DNA from 2 places in the Pseudokineococcus sp. 1T1Z-3 genome. Region 1 is predicted to be linked to the other one. Evidence: riboswitches for the same ligand, from Rfam matches in the RefSeq annotation. Region 1 holds a riboswitch; the other holds the start of a gene.
The links. Region 1 has a riboswitch for S-adenosylmethionine ahead of WDV86_RS01155 (aminotransferase class V-fold PLP-dependent enzyme). Riboswitches for the same ligand answer to the same signal wherever they lie in the genome.
Positions count from the first base shown of each region.

Region 2: it holds a riboswitch for S-adenosylmethionine, as region 1 does, so the genes downstream of both, WDV86_RS03475 (5-methyltetrahydropteroyltriglutamate--homocysteine S-methyltransferase) here and WDV86_RS01155 (aminotransferase class V-fold PLP-dependent enzyme) in region 1, are expected to answer to the same signal.

Region 1 covers NZ_JBBHZF010000001.1:263,475-267,102, forward strand. Annotated here, with positions in the region: gene WDV86_RS01150 (MFS transporter) at 8-1,327, opposite strand; gene WDV86_RS01155 (aminotransferase class V-fold PLP-dependent enzyme) at 1,380-2,735, opposite strand; SAM riboswitch class IV at 2,861-2,973, opposite strand; gene WDV86_RS01160 (fluoride efflux transporter FluC) at 3,052-3,432, opposite strand; gene WDV86_RS01165 (fluoride efflux transporter FluC) at 3,429-3,628, opposite strand, start outside.
Region 2 covers NZ_JBBHZF010000012.1:19,565-23,192, forward strand. Annotated here, with positions in the region: gene WDV86_RS03465 (serine hydrolase) at 1-517, opposite strand, end outside; gene WDV86_RS03470 (App1 family protein) at 628-1,644, opposite strand; SAM riboswitch class IV at 1,775-1,898, shown strand; gene WDV86_RS03475 (5-methyltetrahydropteroyltriglutamate--homocysteine S-methyltransferase) at 1,963-3,132, shown strand; gene WDV86_RS03480 (hypothetical protein) at 3,273-3,452, shown strand; partial or broken gene WDV86_RS03485 (AtzH-like domain-containing protein) at 3,570-3,628, opposite strand, start outside.

The DNA of each region.
Region 1 (3,628 bases):
GGGGTGGTCAGGCGCGGGGCGGGTGGCGCTGCTCGCCCTGACGGGGCAGGACGCCGAGGAGCGGGACGAGGGCGAGGAGCAGCAGCGTCCCGCCGACACCGACGACGGGCGTGAGCAGCCCCTCCGGCGTCGGGCCGCTGCCGTCGAGGACGCCGAAGAGCGGCAGCAGCAGGACCAGCAGCGCCGCCATCACCCCACCGAGCCGGCGCGCCGCCCCGAGCGCGGCCGTCGCCTCCCGCTCGCTGCCCTCGGGCGCCAGCAGGGACACGACGAGACCCGTCCCCTGCACCACGGCCCCGAGCCCCAGGCCGACGAGCACCACGGGCAGGAGGGCCAGCGGTGGGCCGTCGAGGACGAGCCAGGCGACGAGGAGCAGCCCCGCCGCGGCCACGACGGCGCCGACGGTCCCGGTCTGCGCCACCGCCGGTGCACGGCCCACCCGCGCCAGGGCCGCCGTCGCGGCGACGACGCCGACGAGCCCGGCCAGCACCCCCGCGACGAGCACGGCGGCGCGGACGAGCGGGGGGGTGAGCTCCAGGAAGAGCACCGTCTGGACGAGCGCGAGCAGCGCGGTCGTCCCGACGACCGCCCCGACGACCGCCCCGAGCAGGACCCCGCGCTGCCGCAGGACCGCCCAGGAGGACGGGCCCGCGGCCGGCGACCGCGGCGCGCTCGTCCGCGGGCGGGCGCGCACCGACCGCAGGAGCACGAGCGCGACGACGGCGAGGGCCGCGCTGAGCAGGGGCACCGCCCGCCACCCCCCCACCTGGTCGGCGAGCAGCCCTCCCGCCAGGGCCCCGAGCACGGCCCCCACCCCGGTGACGAGGACGAGGGCCGCCTGCACGCGCACCTGCAGCTCGGTCGGCACGGTCGTGACGAGCGCCGCCCCGGCGCCGACGACGAGGGCCCCCGCGCCGACGCCCTGCGCCAGCCGCCCGAGCCCGACGGCCAGCACCGAGGCCGAGGCGTCGCCGTCCAGGCCGGTCGGCCCCGGGGCGAGCGTCACGGCCACGCCCCCGGCGAGCACCAGCAGCGCCGCGGCGACGAGCAGGGCCAGCCGGGGCCCGCGGGCCGAGGCGCGCGCCGCGACCGGCACCGCCAGCGCCACGCCGAGCACCGAGGCCGCCACGGGCAGGGCGACGGCGCGCTCCAGCTCCAGGTCGCGCCGCAGCTCGGGCATCGCCGCAGCCGCCGCGAGGAGGTCGAAGGAGACGAGCAGCGTCGCGACGAGGACCCCGGCCAGGACGGACCGGGCCTGCCGGGGCGGGACGGCGGTCTCGGCTCCCCTGCCTCGTCCGGCGGAGGAGGGTGCGGTCTGCTCGCTCACGGCAGGCGAGCGTAGGTGGCGCCGCCGACAGCGGTCCCCAGCGCCGGGTGCCTCAGCCTCCGCAGGGCCGCGCGGCCGCTGCCCGTGCGCTCGGGTCGCCCCACTCCGGCCACGGCCGGGGGTCGTCGACCGGTGCGTGCCGGCCCTCGACGACCTCGTAGGTCCACGCCGGGCCGTCGGCGACGAGCGACTTCAGCGCGGCGACCAGCCGGTCGACGTCCTCTGCCCGCGTGCCGACGCCGACGCTCGCCCGCACCGCCCCGCCGGGCAGCCCGAGCCGCGCCAGCAGCGGGTGCGCGCAGAAGCGCCCGTCGCGCACCCCGACGCCGTGCTCGGCCGACAGGTACGCCGCCACGAGCCCCGGGTCCACGCCGTCGACGGTGAAGGTCACGACCCCGATGGACGACGGCACGTCCTCCAGCGCCCGGACGACGCGGACGCCCGGCACCTGCGCCAACCCGTCGAGGAGTCGCGCGCGCAGCGCCTGCTCGTGCGCCTCCAAGGCGCCGTCGTCCAGGGCGGAGAGCGCCTCGCACGCGGCGGCGAGCGCGGCGGCGCCCAGGACGTTCGGCGTCCCGCCCTCGTGCCGGGCGGGCGCCGTCGCCCAGCGGACGTCGTCGGCGCCGACCTCCTCGACCGCTCCCCCGCCGGCCAGGTGCGGCGTGCCGGCGTCGAGCCAGTCGCGGCGCCCGACGAGCGCGCCGGCGCCGAAGGGCGCGTAGAGCTTGTGGCCGGACAGGGCAACCCAGTCGACGCCGTCGCGCGCGAGGTCGAGCGCCCGGTGCGGGGCCAGCTGGGCGGCGTCCACGGCCAGGCGCGCGCCGTAGTGGTGCGCCAGCGCGGCGAGACGCGCGAGCGGCAGCTCCTCGCCCGTGACGTTGCTCGCGCCGGTGACGGCCAGCAGCGACGTCGGCGCTGCGGCCAGCGCCCGCTCGAGCGCCTCCACCGTCCCCTCGAGCGTGCTGGCCGCCGCGACGACCCGCTGGGTGACGCCGCGGTGGCCCTGCGTGCGCCACGGCAGCAGGTTGGCGTGGTGCTCCAGGTCGAGCACGAGCACCGACCCGCCGTCCGGCACGCAGCCGGCGAGGACGGCGAGGGCGTCGGTGGTGTTGCGCGTCCAGACGACGACGTCGTCGCGGCGGGCGCCGACGAAGCCGGCGACGACGTCGCGCGAGCCCTCCAGCACGGCGGTGCTCACCTGCGAGGCGTACCCGGCGCCGCGGTGGACGCTCGCGTACAGCGGCAGCACCCGCTCGACGTGCTCGGCGACCCAGACCAGCGCGGGCGCGCTCGCGGCGACGTCGAGGCCCGCGTAGCGCGCCTCGCCGCCGGTGACGAGCGGCACGCGCTCCTCGCCGCCGACGACGGGGAGCAGCGGGTGCTCGCCGGGCGCGGGCGCGGCCCGCAGACGCCGACCCCCCGGCTGGCGCTGCCCGACGGCGAGACGCCCGGCAGCAGGAGGCCGCGCGGCGGGCACGAGGGCGAGACGGGGGGCAGCACTCACGGCAGTCTCCTGGAGAGCCAGGACCCGAAGGTCCGCGCTTGCCGCGCCAGGGCCGGCGCGGCCAGGTCCTCACCCGGGGCACCCCACCGCGGAGGAGGGTTGCCGGCCAGCGAGCCGGGGCTTGTCGCTGGCGCTCTTGACCTGCTCGCACCGTAGGGCACGAGGCGCCCGGTGACCAGCCCTCGGGACGGGTGCCCACCGTCCGGACCGCGGGCGCCGTTCAGCCCGCGAGCAGCCTGCCCAGCACGAGCCCGCCGCCGGCCGCGGCGGTGCTCATGAGGACGGTGACGAGCGCGGCGGCGGCCGCCGCGGCGGCACGACGCTCCTGCCCGAGCCGCAGCACCTCGACGACGGCGGTGCCGAAGGTCGTGAAGCCGCCGCAGAAGCCGGTGGCGACGACCGGCAGGACGGCGCCCGACTCCGCCCCGCCGAGCAGACCGGTCGCCAGCCCGATGAGCAGCGAGCCTGCGACGTTGACGACCGCTGTGCCCCAGGGCCACCGGCCGCCGAGGGCGCTGCGCACCTCGCCGTCGACGACGACGCGCGCGACCGCACCCAGCCCGCCGGCCAGGCACACCGCGAGGAGGACGGCGGCGCTCACCGCGCCACCTGCGGGCCTGGCGCCCCGCGGCCGACCGACGACGCCAGGGCGACGCCGACTGCCGCGGCCGCCACCCCCGCGACGAGCGTCGTCCCGGCGTAGGCGAGCGCCGTCGCAGGGCTGGCGCCGGCCAGCTCGACCGTCTCCAGGGCGAGGGCGCTCGTCGTCGTCAGCCCGCCGAGCAGACCGGAGCCCA
Region 2 (3,628 bases), on a different contig from region 1:
TGTTGTCGCTGACGGTGATGGCCAGCTCGGCGAGCTCCGCGACGGTGGCCTCGTACGGCGAGCGGTAGCCGGCGACCACGCCCGCACCGCCGACGTCGTCGGCGTCGGTCACCGTGACCGGGGTGTCCAGCGTGAGGTCGCCCCGGTCCACGGCGCGCAGCGCCGCGACGACGAGCGCCACCTTCACGAGCGACGCCGAGGAGTAGGCCTCGGTCGAGCCCAGGACGACGGGCCCGTCGGTGAGCGTGGCGCCGTCCAGGGACTCGACCCCCACCGACAGGCGGACGTCGTCCGCGGCGGCCTCGTCGACGAGGGCCTGCAGGGGGGCGACGTCGAGGCGGCCCGCGCCCGGCACCGGCGTCGCCGAGGGGATGGCCGTCGACCCGCCCGTCCAGCTCGCCGTCGACGAGCTCGCGGGGCCGGCGCCCGGCTCGGACGCCGCGGCCGGCCCGCCCGTCAGGCCGGCCACGAGGGCAGCGCCGACCGCGGTCAGCAGCGCGCGGCGGGGGGCGAGCACCGCTCGATGATGCAGCGGGAGCGGGCTCGACGGCGGGAGCCGCGCGCCGGGCGGGTCGACGGCGCCGCCGGCAGCGGTGCCGTCACGGGGGCGGCGTCACGGCGGAGCCGTCACAGGTGCGGCGCGAGGTCGGCGAGCAGTCGGCGCCCGTCCGGGGCGAGGACGACGGGCACGTCGCCCTCGGCCTCGACGCGGGGCTGCGCGCCGCGGCCGACCTGCCGCAGCGCGATGCCGGCGACGTGCCCGGGGTGCGAGCGGGCGAAGTCGCGGTAGATCTCCGGGTCGTGCTCGCCGTCGTCGCCGACGAGCACCCAGCGCACGCCCGGCATCTCCCGTGCCAGCCGTTCCAGCGACGCGCGCTTGTGCGCCTGGCCGCTGCGGAACCACCGGTCGGGGGTGATGCCCCAGTCCGTCATGAGCACCGCGCCCGCCGGGAGGCGGTGGCGGCGCAGGAAGCGCACGACCGGGCCGTTGAGGTTCCACGCGCCGTTGGAGAGGTAGACGACGGGTGTCGTGCGGTCGCCGGCCACCAGGGCCTGCAGCAGGGCGCAGATCCCCGGCACGGGGTGCCGGTTGGCGCTGGAGCCCGTCAACGTGCGCCACGCGGCGAGCAGCGGCGTCCGCAGGCCGGTGACCCACACGGTGTCGTCGACGTCGCAGACGACCCCGCGGACGGCGTCGGCGGGCGCCACGTGCACGACGCCCTCCAGGGCCGCGCGCCCGGGCACGGCCAGGTGCACGCGCTCGCGGCCGGGCTCGAGGTCGGCGTCGACGACGGCGTCGAGGAAGCCCGAGGCGTCGGTGCGCACGGACGTCGACCGGCCGCCGAGCGTCACCTCGACCTCGGCGTCGGGCAGCTCGAGGGTGAGGAAGCGGCGCCAGCCCGGCAGGCCGACGCGCTCGGAGGGCTCGGTGCCGCGCGGCGCGAGCAGCACCCGCCCGAGGACCCGCGCGCCCCGCGGCGTCCCGTAGCCGGGGTAGGTGAGCAGCGCCGGCGTCCAGCCGCGCCGCCGGGCCAGCGCCGCCGCCGCGTCGCGGACGCCGTTCTGCACGCGGTAGGCGGTGCGCACGCCCCTGGGGGCGTCCGCCGGCATCGCCGACGACGGCCGGCGCTGGCTCTCCTGCACGGGCGTCAGCGTGCCCGACGGCGAGCAGGGGCGCCCGGCCGTCCGGCCCTCCCCGGGTCCTCTTCCGGGTCGTCCCTCAGGGGCGCCGTGGGTCTGCCCACGGGGCCGCGAGCGCGCTATCGTCGGGAGCGGTCACGAGTGCCAGCGCGAACCCCCGGGTCGCTGGCCGGCAACCCTCTCTCGCGGTGGGGTGCCCCGGGTGATGACCAGGGTGCCTGCCCGTCCTGTCGCGGCGGCAGCGCCAAGCGCGGGAGGCGACCGTCTGCCGTGCCCCGTCGAGGGCGGTGACGAGCGCCGCCCTCCTGCACAGGGAGAGCCATGAGCACCACGACACCGTCCGCCCGCGCCGACCGCCTCGCGGCCGTCAGCCCCGGCGGTCCGTTCCGCGCCGAGCACGTCGGCAGCCTGCTGCGCCCCGCCGCCGTCACGCGCGCCCGCGCCCAGCGCGAGAGCGGCGACATCACCGCCGAGCAGCTCACCGCCGTCGAGGACGAGGCGGTGCGCCACCTCGTGCGCCGCCAGGGCGACCTCGGTCTGGGCGCGGCGACCGACGGGGAGGTGCGCCGCCACTCCTGGCACGAGGACTTCGTCTTCGGCCTGGAGGGCATCGAGCCGGGCGGCACCTTCGCCTTCCCCTTCCGCGGGGGCCTGGACGGCACCGAGGTGCTCTGGCCCGGCATCGAGCGGCACCTGCGGGGGCCTGTCCGTCTCGGCGAGACCATCTTCGGGCCGGCCCTGGCGTCGCTGCAGGAGGCGGTGGCCGAGGCGGGGACCGGCGCCGTGCCGAAGCTCACCATCCCCTCGCCGAACATGGTCCACAACGGGGTCACGCCGCTGGGCTGGACGGGCGTCTACGACGACGAGGCGGCGCTGCAGGCCGACGTCGCCGCCGCCTACGCCGAGGAGATCACCCGCCTGCACGCGGCCGGGCTGCGCTACCTGCAGGTCGACGACGTCGCCCTCACCTTCTTCGGGGACCCCGTGCACCGGCAGAGCCTCGGCGGCGAGGGGGCGACCCTGCGGCGGACGGTCGACGCCTTCATCTCCCAGTTCAACGCAGCCCTCGCCGGCCGGCCGCGCGACCTGCTGGTGGGCACGCACCTGTGCCGCGGCAACTACCGCTCGGCGTGGGCGATGGAGGGCGGCTACGACGTCGTCGCCGAGCAGCTCTTCAACGACCTCGACGTCGACGTCTACTACCTGGAGTTCGACGACGAGCGCTCCGGGTCGCTGGAGGTGCTGCGGCACCTGCCGCCGGGCAAGACGGTGGTGCTCGGGCTCGTGACCTCCAAGACGCCCCAGCTGGAGGATGCCGACCTGCTGCGGCGCCGGGTCGACGAGGCCGCGCGGTACGCCCCGCTGGAGCAGCTGGCGCTCTCGCCGCAGTGCGGCTTCGCCTCGACGAAGGAGGGCAACGCGCTCACCGAGGACGAGCAGTGGGCCAAGCTCGCGCACGTCGTCGAGGTCTCCGAGAGCATCTGGCGCTGAGGGACCCACGTCGGCCGACCCGGCGGCTCACCCCGTCGGGCGGTCGGGGGCCGGTGGCGGAATGGCACGGCGCCGCAGGCGTTGTCCTCATGGAGCGGGCGATCTGCCCGCGTGCCGCAGCAACAGCAAGGAACCGCACCGTGTCGTCCCACCAGCCTTTCCTCGACCCGACCACCGCCGCCGCGACCCTGCGGACGTCGGAGCACCACGACCTGCAGGCGCGGCAGCGCGCCGCCAGCGCCGCTGCGCGCCGGCGCACCTCGGCGGCCGACGACGTCGCCGCGCCGCGCCGCAGCTCGAAGGCCACGCCCCAGATCTGACGCCCCAGAGCTGAGGCCAGGTACGGCCCGACGCCCCGGGACCTCACGGTCCCGGGGCGTCGTCGTCCCCGGCGGCCCCAGCACGGTGCGCAGGCCGGTGCACAGGACGGGGAGGGCTCAGAGCGGCACCTCCCGCGACGGCACGAGCTCGTCGAGGAGCGCCAGCAGGTCGCCTT